Dongshaea marina: one gene and its partners. The protein of the gene in region 3 binds, or shares a complex with, the protein of the main gene of each other region. Links are inferred from orthologs where the notes say so. Each region holds a gene or a part of one and is shown on either strand. Other genes may lie near its edges.

Evidence for each region. Proteins that work in one complex are often made in the same cells at the same time.
Region 1: the proteins of holB (region 3) and dnaN are in contact, whole or in part, in a cryo-EM structure (PDB 8GIZ), measured with the Escherichia coli proteins. The link is inferred for Dongshaea marina from one-to-one orthologs.
Region 2: the proteins of holB (region 3) and dnaX are in contact, whole or in part, in a cryo-EM structure (PDB 8GIZ), measured with the Escherichia coli proteins. The link is inferred for Dongshaea marina from one-to-one orthologs.

The regions. Positions count from the first base shown.
Region 1 is NZ_CP028897.1:38-5,625, reverse strand. What follows is about bases 2,515-5,448. They hold dnaN (DNA polymerase III subunit beta), read right to left. Parts: upstream 4,568-5,448; coding sequence 3,461-4,567; downstream 2,515-3,460. Other genes in these bases: recF (DNA replication/repair protein RecF), read right to left, coding at 2,515-3,457. Also shown: gyrB (DNA topoisomerase (ATP-hydrolyzing) subunit B), read right to left, coding at 1-2,352; more of recF, read right to left, coding at 2,342-2,514. UniProt on the Escherichia coli protein: Confers DNA tethering and processivity to DNA polymerases and other proteins. Acts as a clamp, forming a ring around DNA (a reaction catalyzed by the clamp-loading complex) which diffuses in an ATP-independent manner freely and bidirectionally along dsDNA.
Region 2 is NZ_CP028897.1:1,538,337-1,544,092, reverse strand. The notes cover bases 2,515-5,616. They hold dnaX (DNA polymerase III subunit gamma/tau), read right to left. Parts: upstream 5,218-5,616; coding sequence 2,812-5,217; downstream 2,515-2,811. Other genes in these bases: apt (adenine phosphoribosyltransferase), read right to left, coding at 5,263-5,616; DB847_RS07550 (YbaB/EbfC family nucleoid-associated protein), read right to left, coding at 2,515-2,751. Outside these bases: DB847_RS07570 (DUF547 domain-containing protein), read left to right, coding at 1-149; DB847_RS07565 (substrate-binding periplasmic protein), read left to right, coding at 238-1,029; DB847_RS07560 (type 1 periplasmic-binding domain-containing protein), read right to left, coding at 1,051-1,722; more of DB847_RS07550, read right to left, coding at 2,422-2,514; more of apt, read right to left, coding at 5,617-5,756. UniProt on the Escherichia coli protein: Part of the beta sliding clamp loading complex, which hydrolyzes ATP to load the beta clamp onto primed DNA to form the DNA replication pre-initiation complex.
Region 3 is NZ_CP028897.1:2,361,813-2,369,835, reverse strand. What follows is about bases 2,081-5,079. They hold holB (DNA polymerase III subunit delta'), read right to left. Parts: upstream 4,068-5,079; coding sequence 3,093-4,067; downstream 2,081-3,092. Other genes in these bases: mltG (endolytic transglycosylase MltG), read right to left, coding at 4,681-5,079; tmk (dTMP kinase), read right to left, coding at 4,061-4,684; DB847_RS11340 (bacteriohemerythrin), read right to left, coding at 2,579-3,001; DB847_RS11345 (TatD family hydrolase), read right to left, coding at 2,081-2,130. In the rest of the region: DB847_RS11355 (DUF2813 domain-containing protein), read right to left, coding at 1-767; DB847_RS11350 (hypothetical protein), read right to left, coding at 985-1,176; more of DB847_RS11345, read right to left, coding at 1,336-2,080; more of mltG, read right to left, coding at 5,080-5,691; pabC (aminodeoxychorismate lyase), read right to left, coding at 5,673-6,464; fabF (beta-ketoacyl-ACP synthase II), read right to left, coding at 6,700-7,938; acpP (acyl carrier protein), read right to left, coding at 8,020-8,023. UniProt on the Escherichia coli protein: Part of the beta sliding clamp loading complex, which hydrolyzes ATP to load the beta clamp onto primed DNA to form the DNA replication pre-initiation complex.

The DNA.
Region 1 (5,588 bases), 2.4 Mb from region 3 along the record:
TCCCATCAGGGTCGCAAACAGTTGGTCCGCAGCAACCGCATCTTCGATGGTCACCCGCAGCATTCGACGAACCTCAGGATCCATGGTGGTCTCCCACAGCTGCTCAGGATTCATCTCACCGAGTCCCTTATAGCGCTGGATGCTCACACCCCGAGCTCCTTCATTCATCAGCCAGTTGAGGCCATCCTCAAAGTTTGCGATCGGCATCCGCTTTTCACCGCGGCTCACATAGCTACCCTCTTCGAGCAGTGAAGCCAGCTTCTCACCCAGCTGCAAAATACGTGAGTATTCACCGGAAGCAAAGAAGTCGTAGCTCAGAGGATTCGCATGCTCAATACCATGCTGACGGATCATCACCACAGGCAGATAGATGCCACGCTCCTCATCAAGCTTGGCAGTCACTGAGTAATCACAGCCATTAACCTTGCCTTCACACAGTGCCAGCTCCAGCTCTTTACACCAGGTTTCTACCACTGATTGCTCATTCAAAGACTCAATTGCCAGAGCCGATTGATAGATCAATTGGTTCAAAACCACAGATGGAATACGCCGGGACAGGCGCTCGATCAGCTTCTGAACCTTACGATATTCGGCAATCAGCTTCTCCAGAGGCTCACCACTAATCCCGGGAGCCGACTCATTGACATGCAGTGCGGCACGATCCAGGGCCATGGTGGTCTTGTATTCGAGCAGAGCCAGTTCATCTTTGAGGTATTGCTCCTGCTTACCCTTTTTGACTTTATACAGAGGTGGCTGAGCAATATAAACATAGCCGCGCTCGATTAGCTCCGGCATCTGACGGTAGAAGAAGGTAAGCAACAGGGTCCGAATGTGCGCACCATCGACGTCCGCATCGGTCATGATGATGACGTTGTGATAGCGCATCTTGTCCGGATCATACTCATCCCGGCCGATGCCGCAGCCCAGAGCCGTGATCAAAGTTGCCACCTCCTGAGAGGAGAGCATCTTATCAAAGCGAGCTTTTTCAACGTTGAGGATCTTACCCTTAAGTGGCAAGATCGCCTGGTTTTTCCGGTTACGACCCTGTTTGGCGCTACCACCTGCCGAGTCACCCTCCACTATGTAGAGTTCTGAAAGTGCCGGATCCTTCTCCTGGCAATCAGCCAGTTTGCCGGGCAGACCGGCCAGATCCAGTGCTCCCTTGCGGCGAGTCATCTCACGCGCCTTGCGCGCAGCCTCACGCGCCCGCGCGGCATCGATGATTTTTGAAACCACCGAGCGTGCATCCTGAGGGTTTTCCAGAAGATAATCACTGAGCTTTTCACCCATGGTCTGCTCAACGGCGGTCTTCACTTCAGAGGAGACCAACTTATCCTTGGTCTGAGAAGAGAACTTGGGATCCGGAACCTTCACCGAAATAATGGCGGTCAAACCTTCCCGGGCATCATCACCGGATGCAGAGGTCTTGGCTTTCTTGCTATAACCCTCTTTATCCATGAAGTTATTCAGTGTTCGGGTCAGTGCGGCACGGAAGCCCGCCAGGTGTGTTCCACCATCGCGCTGAGGAATGTTATTGGTAAAACAAAAGATATTCTCCTGATAGGCATCATTCCACTGCAGGGCGACTTCAACGCTGATCCCATCGTCACGCTCCATATTAAAGTGCAAAACCTTCTGATGGATCGGCGTCTTGCTACGATTGAGATATTCAATGAATGCCTGAATCCCGCCCTCGTAGCAGAAATGATCTTCACGGTTCTCCCGCTCATCAATCAGGCGAATTGACACCCCCGAGTTAAGGAAAGAGAGCTCACGCAGCCGCTTGGCCAGGATGTCGTAGTGGAAGTTGGTATCAGAGAAGATCTCTTCACTTGGCCAGAAGCGGATCTCAGTACCTGAGGACTCGGTGCTTCCAACCTCCTTGAGAGGCTCCAGAGGCTCCCCTAAGTGATAGTTCTGCTCATGGATATGCCCCTGGCGACGAATAATCATCTGCAGACGATCGGACAGGGCATTTACCACGGAAACCCCGACCCCGTGCAGACCACCTGATACCTTATAGGAGTTATCATCAAACTTACCACCGGCATGCAGTACCGTCATGATAACTTCGGCCGCCGAACGCCCCTCTTCCGGGTGCATATCCACAGGAATACCGCGACCATCATCTTTAACCGAGACAGATCCGTCCGCATGGATGGTGACTATGATGTCACTACAATGACCCGCTAATGCCTCATCAATCGCATTATCGACCACCTCAAATACCATGTGATGCAGGCCGGTTCCATCATCGGTGTCCCCGATATACATTCCCGGACGCTTACGCACCGCATCCAGACCTTTTAATACCTTAATACTTGAGGAGTTATAACTGTTATCAGCACTCATCGCTTGCTCTCACACTTCGGGATATCTCAGAAATCCTGCCATGTTCCACGTGAAACATCTTATCAGCCCGGGCAACCAGCTCGGGATCAAGATGATCAAGATCAATGGCTGTGACAAAGATTTGAGAATCGCTCTGTTGTAACCGTTCCATCAATAGATGGCGCTTTTCTGAGTCGAGCTCAGAGGCAAAATCATCGATTAAGAAAATAACTTTCTTATCGCCCTGTGCTGAGAGGTAACAACCCTGCGCCAGGCGCATCGCACATACCATCAGCTTCAGTTGTCCTCTCGACAGGATGTCGCAAACAGGAACACCATTTGCCTTTAGCCGGAGATCGGCCTTATGGGCCCCGGTGCTGGTATAGCCCAGCACCCGATCCCGTTCAAAATTTGCCTGAAGAAGCTCTCCGAGGGATTTTTCATGATCCCACCCCTGATAATAATCAAGAGAAACTTCATACTCAGGAAGAAAAAATCCAATAAAATCAACAGCTTGCGAGAAAAATCCTTCGCAATATTCCGCCCTTTTTTCCGCGATCTCTTCACTAATCCGGGTCAGCTCCTGATCCCAGAAACCGAGCGCCTGATAACCGCGGCTCTGCTTAAGCTGTGCATTACGCTGCTTAAGAAGCCGGCTAAACTGTTTCCACAAGGGGTGAAAGCTATTGTCCTGGTAGAACACTCCCCAGTCGATAAAGGATCGCCTGAGTTTAGGGCCACCACTGAGCAACTCACCCCCCTGGGGATCGATCAATTGTACCGGCAATAGCCTGGCAAGGGCCGCAAGGCTATCCGCGGATTGGCCGCCAATCTTTAGCTGGGACACCCCCGATCGACTCCGCTCCATGCCGATCGCCAGCTCAGTTGCAGCATCCTCATCGGACAAGCGCCCGAACAATACATAGGCCGACTCCCCATGACGGATGATCCGACTAGCCCTGTGGGAGCGAAATGAACGCCCATACCCCAGGCAGTGGATCGCCTCCAGCAAACTGGTCTTACCACTTCCGTTATTCCCGGTCAGCAGGTTAATGCCGCGGGCCGGTTGCAGTGAGGCGTTTGCGATATTACGAAAGTGATGCAGATTCAGCTGAGAGAGAAGCATCACCTAGAGTCGCATCGGCATGATCACGTACAAAGAGGCCTCATTGTCCGGATCTTCGATCAGTGCACTGCTATTGGCGTTGGTCAGGGCCAGGCGAACCGTCTCGCACTTGAGGGTGTTGAGAATATCCAGCATGTAGGAGACGTTAAATCCGATCTCCATCTCTTGTGCCTGATATTCAACATCCAGATACTCTTCCGCTTCCTCTTGCTCCGGGTTGTTCGCGGTAATACACAGCTGATTCTCGCTAAAGCTCAGACGAACCCCACGAAACTTTTCATTCGACAATACCGAAGCCCGCGCCAGTGCCTGCTTGAGGGCATCACGGTTGGCCAGCAGGAACTTATCACTGTTGGCAGGGATCACCCGCCGCACATCCGGAAAGCGACCATCGACCAGCTTGGTGGTAAAAATGATCCCTGGGAGCACCACCCTGAGGTTGTTCTGCCCCATCTGTAGTAGCACCCGGTTTTCATCACTGTCCAGCAGCTTCGCCAGCTCCAAAACCCCCTTACGCGGCACTATCATCTGGTGCTCCGGGAGCGCCTGCTCCTGCATCACCTCCAGGCAGCACATCGCCATCCGGTGGCCATCGGTCGCCACGGTGCGCAGTTTCGAGCCCTCGGTCTCAAACAGCAGTCCGTTGAGGTAGTAACGCACATCCTGGCTGGCCATAGAGAACTGAGTGGCATCGATGAGCTTACGCAACTCTCCCTGGCTGAGCTCAAACTCGAGGATCGACTCCCACTGCTCAATGTTTGGAAAATCCTGAGCCGGCAGGGTTGCCAGTGAGTAACGGCTGCGGCCGCTACGCACCATCATCCGCTCATTTTTAAGGCTAAAGGTAATATCGACCCCTTCGGGCAGGGCGCGGCAGATATCCAGCAGCTTGCGCGCCGGAATGGTGACCCGTCCCGGTTCATCGATGGATGTCAGCGGAAGCTGTCCTATCATCTCCACCTCAAGATCGGTGGCGGTAATCGACAATGAGCTGTCATCCACAACAAATAACAGGTTGGACAACACCGGCAGAGTCGGCCGGCCACCTAAGATCCCCGCAACCATCTGGAGGGGGCGCAATAACGATTCGCGGTTTACCGTAAACTGCATCAGGCTCACACTCCTTAAGAGGAAAGGGTTCGGATCAGGTTAGAGTAATCTTCCTTGATATCATGGCTCTCTTCACGCAACTGACCGATTTTACGGCACGCATGAAGTACAGTCGTATGATCCCGACCACCGAAGGCATCACCAATTTCAGGTAGGCTACGGTTGGTCAGCTCCTTAGACAGGGCCATGGCTAACTGACGCGGGCGAGCCACACTGCGGCTGCGTCGCTTCGACAGCAGATCGGCAACCTTAATCTTGTAGTATTCCGCCACAGTTTTCTGAATGTTATCTATGGTGACCAACTTCTCCTGCAGCGCCAGCAGATCACGTAGCGCCTCACGCACAAAATCGATATTAATCGCACGCCCAGTGAAGTTGGCGTTGGCAATCACCCGGTTCAGGGCGCCTTCCAGCTCCCGCACATTGGAACGCAAACGCTTGGCGATAAAGAAGGCAACCTCATCGGGAAGATTGATCTCACTCTCGTCGGCCTTACGCATCAGGATCGCCACCCGGGTTTCAAGCTCCGGCGGCTCAATGGCCACAGTCAATCCCCAGCCAAAACGGGACTTGAGGCGATCCTCAACCCCGTCAATCTCTTTGGGATAGCGATCCGAGGTCAGGATGATCTGCTGATTGCCTTCGAGCAACGCATTAAAGGTGTGGAAAAACTCCTCCTGAGAGCGCTCCTTGTTTGCAAAAAACTGAATATCATCAATTAGCAGGGCATCCACACTACGGTAGTAGCGCTTAAACTCCTCAATGGCATTATTCTGCAGCGCCTTGACCATATCCTGGACAAAACGCTCAGAGTGCATATAGATCACCTTGGCGTTCTTCTTGCGCTGCTTAATCCCGTTACCTACCGCGTGCAGCAGGTGGGTCTTACCCAGGCCGGTTCCCCCATAGAGAAACAGCGGGTTATAAGCGCCCCCCGGGTTGTCTGCAACCTGGCTTGCGGCCGCACGAGCCAGCTGGTTGGATTTACCCTCGACAAAGTTATCAAAGGTATAGGTCAGGT
Region 2 (5,756 bases), 830 kb from region 3 along the record:
ATGGTAAGGACTTTGGAAGCCCGGCTCAGATGCTCGGTTACATCAGCGACTACCTGGAAAACCCAGCACTGAAAAAAGCACTCAAAAATCCGAAGGTTAAACTGGATTACCAGAAGTACAACTGGCAGCTCAATCAGCTAGATTCGTAAACTGCTCACCGGCCTCTTCACTAAAGGCCGGTGATGTTGCAAGCTGCTCACTATACTTGAAGTCAAGGTCCCGCAAACGGATAAAGCAATGAGGCTCCTGTTCCCTGTCGTGAGCATTTTTGCCCTGCTTGGCAGCTCAAGCTCAGCATCAGGGTTACCCCGGATCAGTGAAATCTCAGCCGCGGTTGGCGACTGGCCCCCCTACATCCACTGCCAGGGAGAGAAACCTCACGGCTTGCTGATTGAGATCGTTGAAGCCGCCTTCAAAGAGCAGAAGATAGCAATCAGCTTCAGCTGTTACCCCTGGGCCCGGGCAATGAAGCTCACCCAGGCCAGGGTTCATGACGTGACCTTTCCCTGGCTCAAGACGAAACAGCGCCAGAAAAACTTTACCTACAGCATCCCGATCGCACCCATCCAGTACGTATTTTTTCATCTGAAGAATCGAAGCTTCGCTGAGTTGGGGAAGGAGCTGACCGAGGATAAACTCAGAAGATACAGCATCGGGGGAACCTTTGGTTATAGCTACGGCCCCCTGCTGGATAGATACGATCAGAATATAGGTTTAAACCGCGCCAAGTCCGATGTGGCTAATTTTAAAAAACTGCTGCGAGGACGCATCGATCTCTTCCCGGCAGACTTTCAGGTGGGCTACTACCTGCTGTCGAGCTTCAAGCCTGCCGAACGAATGCAGATCACTAATCTTCCCGCCAACATTCTTCGCAAAAATACTTATCTGTTGGTCAGCCGCCAACATCCGGATGCGCCACAGCTCCTGTCAGCCTTCGCCTCTGGCATGCAACAGCTTAAAGAGAAGGGTATTGAGGAGAGGATCCTTTCCCGCTATATGGTACCCGAGGTAGCAGCTCTTCCTGAGTAACACCGGGCCAATGCCAGCAGATTATTGCCGGCTCCTCTCCAGAATCCACTCAAGCTGTGCATCCAGGACTGATTCTGTGGGAAACACTCCATCCAGAGCCGCAGTACCGACCGTAAAGCCCGCCGCCCCCGATGCTGCCACCGCCGCGATACGCGGCTCGCTGTCGATAGAGCCCGCCATGATCACCGGTTTACTCACGGCACGACACACCGAATCCATCAGAAGATCAACATCTCCACGCATCCGGTAGGCCAGCAGATCCAGACCATCCACCCCCTCCAGAGCAGCAATCTCCCGGGCACTGGCCACAATCTCATCGACAGAGCCCTCAAGCACACTCGGGTGCCCGACCACTCGACCGGCAAAGGGATAATAGTTAATGCCGCTGCCAGCAATCACCGGCAATACCGCCTCGGGATGGGTGCCTCCCAACAGGTAATCCACTCCCAGCTCGACAGCCGCCCGGGCCGATCGAAGCTCACTTTCGAGATCCAAAGAGACCACCTCAAGATAACAGGTCGCCCCCGCCTGGTGAATTCGCTGCGCCAGGGTTTTAAGCTCCTCAAACGGCAGGCCCACATCTTTAAAACCTATATGGCGAATCCCTGTCCCGAGTGCTTTCTCCAGGTACTCACCGGCACCCGTCACCGTCTGATCCTGACGGGTCAGCATAAAAATAAAGTTGAGATCCATGGCTTATTCTTCTTATTTTTTGCATCAAAAAGGGGGCTTGGCCCCCTAGTAAAAACCTATGCCTGAAAGGGCTGACGGCCACTCAGGGCGTGAGCCAGGGTGGTGCCATCCACCAGATCCAGCTCCCCCCCACGGGCACACCATGGGCAATCCGGCTCACCTCAATTCCATGATCCTTGGCAAGCTCGGCAATATAATAGGCCGTTGCCTCTCCCTCAACCGTCGGGTTGGTCGCCAGGATCACCTCACCCAGGCCTTGCTCGGCAAAAATAGCCTCCAGCTGTTCCAATCCCAGCTGCTCCGGCCCCACTCCATCCAGGGGAGAGAGGTGCCCCATCAACACAAAGTAGCGACCGCTGTAGTGACCGAGCTGCTCTATCGCCAACACATCGGCGGGACTCTCAACCACACATAGCTGACCCGACTCGGCCCGCTTGGGGTTTTCACACAGGCTACACAAACGATTTTCAGTAAAGGTGCGACAACGCTCGCAGTGCCCGACAAGATTCACGGCATCGCTCATGGCGGCCGCAAGCTGGGCTGCGGATTCACGTCCACTCTGCAGCAAATGAAACGCGATGCGTTGCGCCGACTTGGGCCCGACTCCCGGCTGGCACTGCAGCTCGCTGATCAGGGCATCGACTAATGGGCTAAATTTCATCATCAATTAAAACGGGCGCCATGGCGCCCGCTCCTTGATCAAAATGGCATCTGAAAGCCTGGTGGCAACTGCATCCCACCTGTGACTTCTGCCATCTTGCTCTTATTCTGCTCCTCGACGCGACGCACCGCATCGTTAACGGCTGCAGCAACCAGATCTTCAACCATCTCTTTGTCATCCTGCAGCAAATCGGGATCGATCTCGATACGGCGTACCGAGTGACTGCCGTTCATGGTGACCTTGACCATGCCCGCTCCGGACTCACCGACAACTTCCATCTGGGCCAGCTCTTCCTGCAGCTTCTGCATCTTTTCCTGCATCTGCTGCGCCTGCTTCATGATGTTACCTAATCCACCTTTACCAAACATTGTCTCTACTCTTTTTTGCTGTAATGACCCAGATATTGGGTAATTCTTTGTGATTTCAAGTTACCGGGGCTCAATACTATCCAAATCCAGCACCGCCGAAAAGTGTTCGACCAGCTGTCTCACCCCGGGGTCTTGTTCGACGGATTGTACCGCCTGTTGGCAGAGTTCGCCATAGAGGCGTTGAGCAAGCTCCGTTGGGGTCTCTCCTTCCCCCTCGGCGCCAAGGTTCACCTTCAGCTGATGGCCCTCATCCAATACCCGGGAGAGGATCATCACAAACTCCTGTTCGGAGCGCTCATTGAGCAGGTGGCGATGGGAGGGACGAAGCTTAATTTCCCAGCAACTCTCCTCCAAAATACCCACCGAGTGCAGCGCCAACTGACGCAGCCTCCCCTGCAACTCACTGCGGCCAATCAGGGTGGCCCATGGGTCACCGCTACCTGCCAGCAGTGAGGCCGCAATCTCACCCCGCCCCCGCACAGCAGTTGATTCCTGTTGTGGCTGCTGTGGCTGCTGTGGCTGCTGTGGCTGCTGTGGCTGCTGTGGCTGCTGTAAAGCAGCCTGGGGTCGAACCCCGGATTCATCAAGAGGCTCCTCCCAGGGCGGGCGATCTTCAACCGAAGTTACCGCCCCGCTGACAGTACGCTCCACCTGCGGCTCTACGCCATGATCAGCAGCCCCTGGCTGCTGAAGCACCTCCTCCACAGGTGGCTGCGCCCCCATATCAGATGGGTTCACCGAGGTGAGCTCTTGTGATCCAGAGCTCTGCTGAGCCATTTCCGCCTGAAATGGTGCCGGACGAGGCGCTACTTCCTTAGATGGTGAGCACTGAGCAGGAGCTGCTTGCGCCTCACCCTTGTCAGAATTATCACTCGTGTTACGAAAGCTTCGTAGCTGGCGACGCCGAGCCAGTAGTTGCTGCAAGCCCCCAGCCTCAGAGGAAGCGACCTGCTCCGTGTTCGCATCAAAAGTGCTCGTTTGCTCCGCCGCCGGCTCTGGTTGAACCACCTCGTTTACTGGTGCCAGTTCAGGCTCTGCCATTGCAGCCGATTCAGCCACGGGTGCCGACCCGGCCAATGCCTGAGGTCCGGACTTAGCCTCAGGCTCGACAACCACAGTCGCCACAGGCTCCAGCTCGGTCATCAGTTGACGCTGTTCGCTCTCCAGCGCCTCACGGGTAATACTCTGCTCCACTGCGGAGGCTTGAGGCGGGGGAGCTACCGCCGGGGCGGGCTCAGAGGGCGAGGTCAGCTCAGCTGCTTGCCTGAGCAGGGCCTGCTGCTCGGCAAATAGCGACTGCGCGCCCGAAGCCATGCCCTCTGAGGCACTCTGGCTCCGAGCCTGGCTAAAATTTTGCGGTTGTGCCGCCCCGGTATTTTTCGCCAAGGGCTGAAATGCCAGCATCCGCAGCAAAGTCATCTCAAAACCACTGCGGGGATCCGGAGCCATCGGCAACTCCTCCCGCCCCTTGAGAGCTATCTGGTAGTAAAGCTGCAGCTGCTCCGCCGGCAACGCCTCGGCTAAGCGGCGCAGTAGCTGATGATCGGCCTGCTCCCGGTCGACCGCGGCCGGAGCCAGCTGAATCATGGCCGCTCGGTGCAACAGGGATTCAAGCTCCTGATGAACCCGGTCAAAGTCAACCCCCAACTGCGCAATCTCGCGGGCCCTGGCCATCAGACCATCGCCATCCCCCTCAAGCAGCGGGGTAAACAGCTGGTGCAGATAATCCACATCTAAAGTGCCCAGCATCGCCTGAACGGCGCCCATTTCGAGGGCTCCACTGCAACAGGCCAGCGCCTGATCGGTCAGACTCAGCCCATCACGCATACTGCCGTTGGCCGCCTTTGCCAGGGCCTGCAGAGAACCATCATCCCAGCTTGCCCCCTCCTGCCCCAGGATATACTCCAACTGCCCCAGGATCTGCTCACGAGACAGGTTCTTGAGATGGAGCTGCTGGCAGCGGGACAGGATGGTGATCGGCAATTTTTGCGGATCGGTCGTGGCCAGCAAAAACTTCACATGGGGAGGCGGCTCCTCAAGGGTCTTGAGCAGCGCATTAAAGCTGTGGCGAGACAGCATGTGCACCTCATCGATGAGGTACACCTTGAAGCGGCCACGGGCAGGCTTGTATTGGACGTTATCCAACAGCTCCCGGGTGTCTTCCACCTTGGTTCGGGAGGCGGCATCGATCTCCATCAGATCGACAAAACGTCCGGCTTCGATCGCCAGGCAGGAGTCACAGGTTCCGCAGGGCGTTGCGGTGACGCCCTGCTCACAGTTGAGACAGCGCGCCAGGATCCGCGCAATGGTGGTCTTTCCCACCCCCCGCGTACCACTGAGTAACCAGGCATGGTGCAGCCGCCCCTGTTCTATCGCATTGCCCAATGCCATCAGCACATGCTGCTGACCCACAACTTCCTGGAAGTTGCGTGGCCGCCATTTGCGGGCCAATACTTGATAACTCATCTTAATCGCATCTCATCCATGCCATAGTGACTCAAAAAACGAACTTTACTCGCCTTCAAATTCCACCAGCTTACACACATTGATATCCAATGCCTGCAGCTTCTTCTCACCCGGCAGATCGCAAAGGGAGATCACAAACGCCGCATCATGGACCAGGCCACCACGACGACGTACCAGGTGAACGGCAGCCTCTGCAGTGCCACCGGTCGCCAGCAGATCATCGACGATCAGCACCTTATCCCCCTCACTGATCGCATCTTTATGCATCTGCAGAGTATCCTGCCCATACTCGAGCTCATAGCTCTCTTCGATCACTTCCCGGGGGAGCTTTCCAGGCTTACGCACCGGCACAAAGCCCACTCCAAGCTCGGCTGCCACCGGCGCTCCAAAGATGAAGCCACGGGCCTCGGTTCCAACAACCTTGTCGATTCCCGCATCTTTATAGTGAGCCACCAGCTCATCGATGGTCGCCTTAAATGCAGCTGCATCCTCAACCAGGCTGGTGATATCGCGGAAGATGATTCCGGGCTTAGGGTAGT
Region 3 (8,023 bases):
AGGTTACTCAGCCCCTGCATCGATACCGGCTTGATCGCGATATCCCGGGCGCGCCGCTGGGGCTGATGACGCTGACCAAAAGAAAGGAAGTAGTGCTCAAGCAGGCAACGGATCGCATGCATTCCATCACGGACCTCGCTCTCGGAGAGCTGTTGCGGCATCTCACTGAGCTTGTGGGTCAACTGCTCCAAACGCAGCTCCAGAGAGTGGGTCGAGCCGTCCTCCTGACTCTCAGGACTGCACTCCAGCTCGGTCTCTCCCAGCTCACGGTTCGCCCGGGCATCGCGAATGCGGATCACCGGGTTCATCGCCACCAGATCCAGCAATAGCTGCTGGCTGTTTTCCAGTTCAATTGAGTGGCCATGGCGATCCAAAAAACTGTGTTCGGTGGAGACTCCCCGCCCACTGTGCTCTGCCGAGAGCCTATAGTAGATCCGCTGGTATTTATCGCGGCGCCGGCTCTCACACCAGACCGGCTTAAAGTGCTCCAGGCGTTTGGATTGACTGCTGCCGCTGCGTCGCTCTCTGAAGGTGAGCACTACATGCAGATGACTGGCCGACTCCAGCTCATCCTCCCAGGGCTGATGAAAATCGGACTCACTGAATTGATAGAGCCCGGAATCCTGACCCAGGATCCGGCACAAGAGATCCAGAAAACTACTCTTACCCCAGGCATTTTCACCGATCAAAACGGTCGTTGAACTCATCTTGAGGCTTAAACGGCTGATACCCCGAAAACCAACTACGTCAACCTGCTCTAAAAACATTGAACCTCACATTAATCAGTCCTTGTGGAGGATTATCCATCCGACTCCCTGCATCAGATCATGATACCCGACAACGGGTGAAAATTAGCTATGTTCCCCATTAAATAATGGAACAAGGAGAGACAGGCGAGCAATAAACCAGCGAAATGGCTTGGATAAAATAAAGAAGGAGAAGGAGGGAGCAGGCACAACCTAAGTGAGGTTGTGCCATTTGACCTTATAGCTTCTGTGGCGAAGCCATCATAGTCATACGCATTTGGTTAGGGTTTTCATTAACCACCACCCGGCACAGGTTTTGTTCACTGTCGTGATACTCCACCATGGTCCGCGCGCCTCCTGCGATGGAGGAGCATTGAGTGATCTCTTGAGGTTCAATATCAACTGGGCCGTTGTCAGTACAAAATTTCATTTTCTAATTCCCTTTGTTTTTTCTAATCCGCATTATTACATCGCAGACGTGGTGCGATTCTAACATAGAAAAGTAACAAAGTGTTTCTTCACCCAGCGAAAAAACTGCCGTGGATCACAGGTTCACAAATCAACCACGGAGGTACCTCCTGCTACCGGTTCAATCGACAACAAAGGGCTGTGGATCCCGGATCGAAAACAGTTTCAGATAGTTATTGGTGGTGATCTCAGCCAACTCTTCGAGGCCGATCCCCTTGAGCTCGGCAAGCTTCTCTGCCACCACCCGGGTGTAAGCGGGGCGGTTACTCTGCCCCCGATATGGCACGGGAGCCAGATAGGGTGAGTCAGTCTCAACCAGTAATCTCTCCAGTGGAATGCTAGCCGCCACATCTCGTAGCGCCTGGGCACTATTAAAGCTGATGATCCCGGAAAACGAAATATAAAACCCAAGCTCCAGGGCCTGCTCAGCCATCGCCTGATCGCCGGTAAAGCAGTGGATCACTCCCCCCGCTTTTTCACCACCATGGGCCTTGAGCAGAGCTATGGTATCGGCATTGGCATCCCGGGAGTGGATGATAAGGGGTTTGGCCAGCTCAGCCGCCAGCTCAATCTGCCCGGCAAATGCTTGTTGCTGCTCCGCCTGGTTCTGCGCATAGTAATAATCAAGGCCGGTCTCGCCGATCGCCACCACCTTAGGGTGCGCCGCATATTCACGTAACTGCGCCATATCGACCCCATCGGCGATACTCAGGGGATGAACGCCGCAGGATGCATGCACAGATGGATAGGGCTCAACCAGCTTAATCATTTCGGCAAAACCATCCAATGTCACGCCGACACTGAGGAACAATCCAACTCCGCGCTGGCTGGCTTGCTTAAGGGCCGCTTCCAGTGAGGGAAGCTCGTCACAATAAAGAAGGCGATCGAGATGACAATGTGAATCAACGAGTAACACCTAACACTCCTGGTAAAATGAATAACCGCAGCTCATTTATCGCTGCTCATAACTTCAAATCATGACTAAGCATCTTATAGCAATCACAGCCCACTTTCTAACTGGAGTTAAGGCGGTGAAAAGCTCATCTGCAGATAATGCGAACGTAAGCTGTTGGATTGAAGATCTCAGGGGAGGACGGATGTGCTTTATGTGAAGCCGTTGCTGCAGTGAGATCCTGGCTGAACGACCCCCATGCTTGATAGGTATGAACCGCGTCATGGATAACAAGCACGAGGGCCTATATAGGTTTTATATCGAAGGAGGTTGTTCGGGGAGCATTTAGACCCATCGCCAGCATCGCCGTTGCTGCCTCGTGACGTAGCGAAAGCAATGGCATCGAGCATACAGGGGGATGCCTGTCATAAAATAATATCCGGGTAAGTGACAAACCAACTAAAGCAATCGGCTAGATCTCAGTATTCTTAATAAAATCAACATACTGGCTGTCTTTTTCTAGAATATGATGTGTCCACCATCTCAGCAGGTAGCGGTGGATTTTGATGATAAGCTCCGCCTCTGTCTCCGGCTGATTATCTTCTGCCTTATCAAACTCCTTTCTGAGCTTATTAAAAGTAAACACAAAGTGCTCATGATCCTCCAGGTGTTCCTCGGCAACCGGATATTCATTGAGCCGGAACAGCTTCTCCTCCGTCTCGAAGTGATAATGGGAGTAATCAAGCAGCTTTGAGAGTATGATAGCCACTTTTCGCTTACTTGTTCCGGATGGCTTCATCTGTCCCAGCTCTTCAATCAGCTCAAACAACCATTGATGTTGCCGGTCAACGATCGGAATGTTCAGGGTTAAACATGTTTTAGAATCGCTGTCCATAGCCCTTGCCTGCGACTACTCTCCCTTTATCAAGGTAGACCAATTAACTGCTGAATTCTAAGTGGTTACCCCGGCACAGAGCCGTAGAGAATCAGCGTCTCGAGCAGCAATCCTCATAAAACAGACTGAGCCAGGACATAAGCTGCAACTTTGGATTAACCAGGGTACCGGGCCTCGCCTGCCTTTTAAGCTCAAGCAGCCCATGATAGTGGCGCTGAACCTTTGCCAGTGACGACCGTTTCCCCAGGCTTTCAACCGATGCTTTGGCTTGCTGCCACACCCAGCTCTCGCTGGAGCAACCCAGCAGGTAACGCTGAAGATCCTGAATGAAATAGAGCAACCAATTGAGACGCTCTTCAAACTCCTCGGCAATGAGATCCCGAATAACCATCACCTGCTGCGGTGAGTCAGCAAGTTTGCCAATCGCCTCTATCAGCTTGCGCTCCTCCCCACCCTGCTTTTCACAAAATCTAAGCACTCGAAGTGGCAGCCCCTGATTAAGACGCAGCTCAGTCATGGAAGGAGGGTGCTGCAGCCTCTGTGCAAGCCACTTCTGGGTTATGGCTTCCGCCGGGGCCGTCAGGATCTGCTGATAACAGCGGCTGGTAATGGTCGGCAATAGCTGATCCCGGCTCTGACAATGTAAAAACAGGTAGCTATCCGAAACCGGCTCTTCGAGGGTTTTCAACAGGGCATTAGCCGCATTCTCGGTGAGCCGCCCGGCGGACTCAATGAGTGCGACCTGAGCCCTCCCAAGGGTTGGACGCTTGGCAAAGCGCTCGCCTAAAACCCGGATCACATCCACCCCTATGGTTTTAGTTTCAGGCTCAAGTTGCAACAGATCCGGATGATTACCCGCCTCAAACAAGCGGCAAGAGTGACACTGACCACAATACCCCTGAGGAGTTGGAGCCTCACACAGCAGCAGCTTTGCTAACTGCTTAAGCAGCTCCTGGTGCGCCATTCCATCCGGAGCCTGTAACAGCAGTGCATGGGGGAAGCGCTGGTTGTTCTTCTGAGTCAATAGCTGCTGCCAGGGCTCTTCCAGCCAGGGATAACTCAGCAAAATTTCTGCTCCAACACCGACAGCACCGACTGTTGGACCTGCTCCGGAGTCTGTGAGGCATCTATGGTCACAGCCTTAGGCTCCTCAGCGACGAGCTGCTGATAGCGGGCCCGGGCCCGATGAAAGAAATCGATATGCTGACGCTCAATCCGGTCCAGCTCTCCGCGACTACGCGCCCGCTGCATCCCGAGTTCTGGATCCAGATCCAGGTAAAGGGTCAGATCGGGTCGAAAATCCCCGAGGGTTACATCGCGCACCTGCTTCAACTGATCAAAAGGCAGTGAGCGCCCGGCTCCCTGGTAAGCCAGAGTCGAGAAATCATGGCGATCACCAACCACCCAGATCTCCTGCTCCAGGGCAGGTTTGATCACCTGCTCGATCAGCTGCAATCGTGCGGCATAGAGAAGCAGTACCTCACCCATGGGGCTTAAGTGCTCCTCCTCTATCCCATGCTTGATAATTGAGCGCAACTGCTCCGCAATTTTGGTTCCTCCGGGCTCCCGGGTCGTGATCACCCGCACCTTGAGCCTTTGCTCTAACCAGTTCACCACCGCAGGCATCAGGCTACTCTTACCGGCCCCTTCCAGGCCTTCAACTACAATAAATTTTGCTTTCATTTTCGATTCAGAATGTAACGACGTACCGCCCGATTATGCTCGGCCAGGGTCTTAGAAAAATAGTGTGTCCCATCCCCCTTTGCCACAAAATAGAGATAGGCGCTCTTTGCCGGATGCAAGGCCGCCAAAATGGAGGCCCGTCCGGGCATGGCGATCGGAGTTGGAGGCAACCCTCGCACCCGGTAGGTATTGTAGGGGCTTGCTACCCGCAAGTCACGCCGTGACAAACGACCATCGTAACTATTCCCCAGGGCATAGATCACCGTTGGATCAGACTGAAGACGCATATTTCGTCTCAGGCGATTGACAAACACCGAGGCGATCAGCGAACGTTCCTGGCTAGCCCCGGTCTCTTTTTCAATCATCGAGGCCATGATCAGTGCCTGATAAGGGGTTTTATAGGGTAACCCGGAACTGCGATCTGCCCAGCTACTTTGCAAGAACTGCTGCATCTGGGTATAAGCCTGGCGGAGAATATCCAGCTCCGTCTCCCCATCAACATACAGGTAGGTATCTGGGAGCAACAGACCCTCAAGATTAGTATGACTCGCCCCCAAAGCCTTGACGATCGCAGGAGCCGTCAGGGCAGGTTGTGGATGTTCAAGATGGGAGGCTCCCTGCAGCTGTTTGAGCCATTCAGAGAGCTCGCTACCCTCAATAAAAGTCAGCCGAAACTGATATTGTGAGCCATTAACCAGCCAATCTAACGCCTGAGGAAGACTCCAGCCAGCATCCAGCTGGTAAGTCCCGGCCCGGATCGCCCATAATCCCGGATGAAAGCGTAGCCACAGCTCCTGCCAAAAAGGGGAGATCCCTGGCTTATCGGCAAGTAGACGCCGGGCCACCGAGCGCGCAGACTCCCCCCGGGAGACGGTAAAAAGCTGTGATTGAGTCACGACTCCCGGCTGCTCGACTCGCGCAATCTGATGCCCCACATAACCAACACCTGCCGCAGCTCCCAACACGACAACCAAAACAATGATCTTAATCAGGTTAGCGCGACGCATGGCTGCTCCTGTAACCAACGACTGACCGACCAGTCAACATAGCTTCGCTTAGTAAATTCGCGGACCGGTGCAATTCCGAGGAGCGCATTGGTCAGCCAGATCTCATCTGCTGCAGCAAGCTCCTCAACGCAGGCGCGAACCTCTCGAACCTTGCGCCCATATTTTTCACAGAGCTCTATCACCCAGCGACGCATCACCCCACAAACTCCAGAAAGCTCAAGGTTTGGGGTATAGATCTGTCCCTGGTGACGCCAAAAAATATTGGCAGATACGGCCTCGGTCACCTTGGCATCCAGATCCAGTACCAGTGCCTCATCGAAGCCGGAGTCATCGAGCTCTTTTTTAAGCAGCACCTGCTCAAGGCGGTTGAGGGTTTTAAGGCCTGCCAGCATTGGCTGATGGCCGAGATGCTGCCGACATACCCCCAGACGGATCCCATGCTGACGCCACTGAGAATAATGGCCAGGCAGAGGATGCTCACTGATCAATACGCTGGGTGATGCTTCACTGGGCATTGAATAGCCCCGCCCTCCTGTACCCCGGGTAATGATAATCTTAACGACCCGATCCTCTCCGGCGCTGAGAAAAGGCTCAAGCTGTGCAAGCAGCTCCTCTTCCCCGGGCTCAGGGATCGATAGTCGTCGACAGCCCTGCTGCAAACGCTCAAGATGATAGGGCCAGAGCTGTAAAGCCCCTCCCTTAAAACAGATGGTGGTAAATATCCCATCGCCATACAGGAGTCCACGATCACTCGCAGATAATTCACAACTCACCCTATTCTCCTCCCTATGCAATAGCTCCGAGTGTAGTGTTCTGCCGATTAAAGCCACCCATGGCAGGTGCATCATCAAAACAGCGACTCAAGATAACACCAACTCTCAGATCTCAATACTCTATTGGCTCTCGGGTGTGACAAAACTCAGCACAATGATCGCCTCTGGTGTAGAGCAGCAAAAAAAAAGCCTGATATTTTCCATATCAGGCTTTTTACAACGAGGTTCTGACCAATCAGGCTCGCTTAAAGATCAGTGTCCCATTGGTCCCACCAAAACCGAAAGAGTTAGAGAGTGCGTACTCGAACTCCCCTTTCTTAGCGGTATGAGGAACCAGATCCACATCACAACCCTCTTCTGGGTTATCCAGATTGATGGTTGGTGGTGCAATCTGATCGCGCAGGGCCTGCACAGTGAAGATCGCTTCAATCGCGCCAGCAGCCCCCAGAAGGTGGCCTGTCATCGACTTAGTCGAGCTGACCATCATGCCATTTTTCGCATGCTCACCGAACAGGTTCTTCACCTCTTGAAGCTCTGCCATATCGCCGGCTGGCGTCGAGGTACCATGGGCATTCACATAGCCGACCTGCTCAACACAGATGCCTGCATCGTTGATCGCATTTTCCATTGCATCACGTGCACCAAGACCACTTGGAGTAGTGATATGGTAGGCATCACCACTCATGCCAAAGCCAACCAGCTCGGCATAGATGGTCGCGCCACGCGCCTTAGCGTGCTCATACTCTTCAAGCAGCATCACGCCAGCACCATCGCCCAGAACAAAACCATCACGGTCTTTATCCCAGGGGCGGCTTGCCTTCTGCGGCTCATCATTGCGGGTCGACAGTGCCTTTGCCGCAGCAAAACCACCAATACCCAGTTCAGTTGATGCCTTCTCGGCACCACCGGCCAACATCGCATCGGCGTCGCCATAAGCGATCATACGAGCAGCCATACCGATACAGTGAGTACCCGTGGTACAAGCGGTTGAAACCGCGATATTCGGGCCTCGCAGCCCCTTCACGATCGACAGGTGACCTGCCGCCATGTTGATGATGGTCGATGGAACAAAGAAAGGACCAATCTTACGCGGACCACCTTTAACCAGCGCGCTGTGGTGGTGTTCGATCAGTCCCAGACCGCCGATCCCTGAACCCACAGCAACACCAACTCGTTTGGCGTTCTCATCGGTGATCTCAAGGCCGGAGTCTTCCAAAGCCATCAGGCCGGCCGCAATACCGTACTGAATAAAGAGATCCATTTTACGTTGATCTTTGCGGGTAATACCGTAATCTTCGGCATTGAACCCATCAACCATACCAGCAAATTTTACCGGGAAACCGCTCGCGTCGAAATGCTCAATTTCGCTAATACCACTACGGCCTTCCAGCACAGCCTGCCAGGATGACTCTGCAGTATTACCAACGGGGGACAGCATTCCAAGGCCGGTCACAACAACTCTGCGTTTTGACACTTAATAGCCTCCGAAAGGAGTGGGGATAGATAGAATAAAAAAGAGCCAGGGTGAACAAGTTCACCCTGGTTAGAAAAGGGATTAG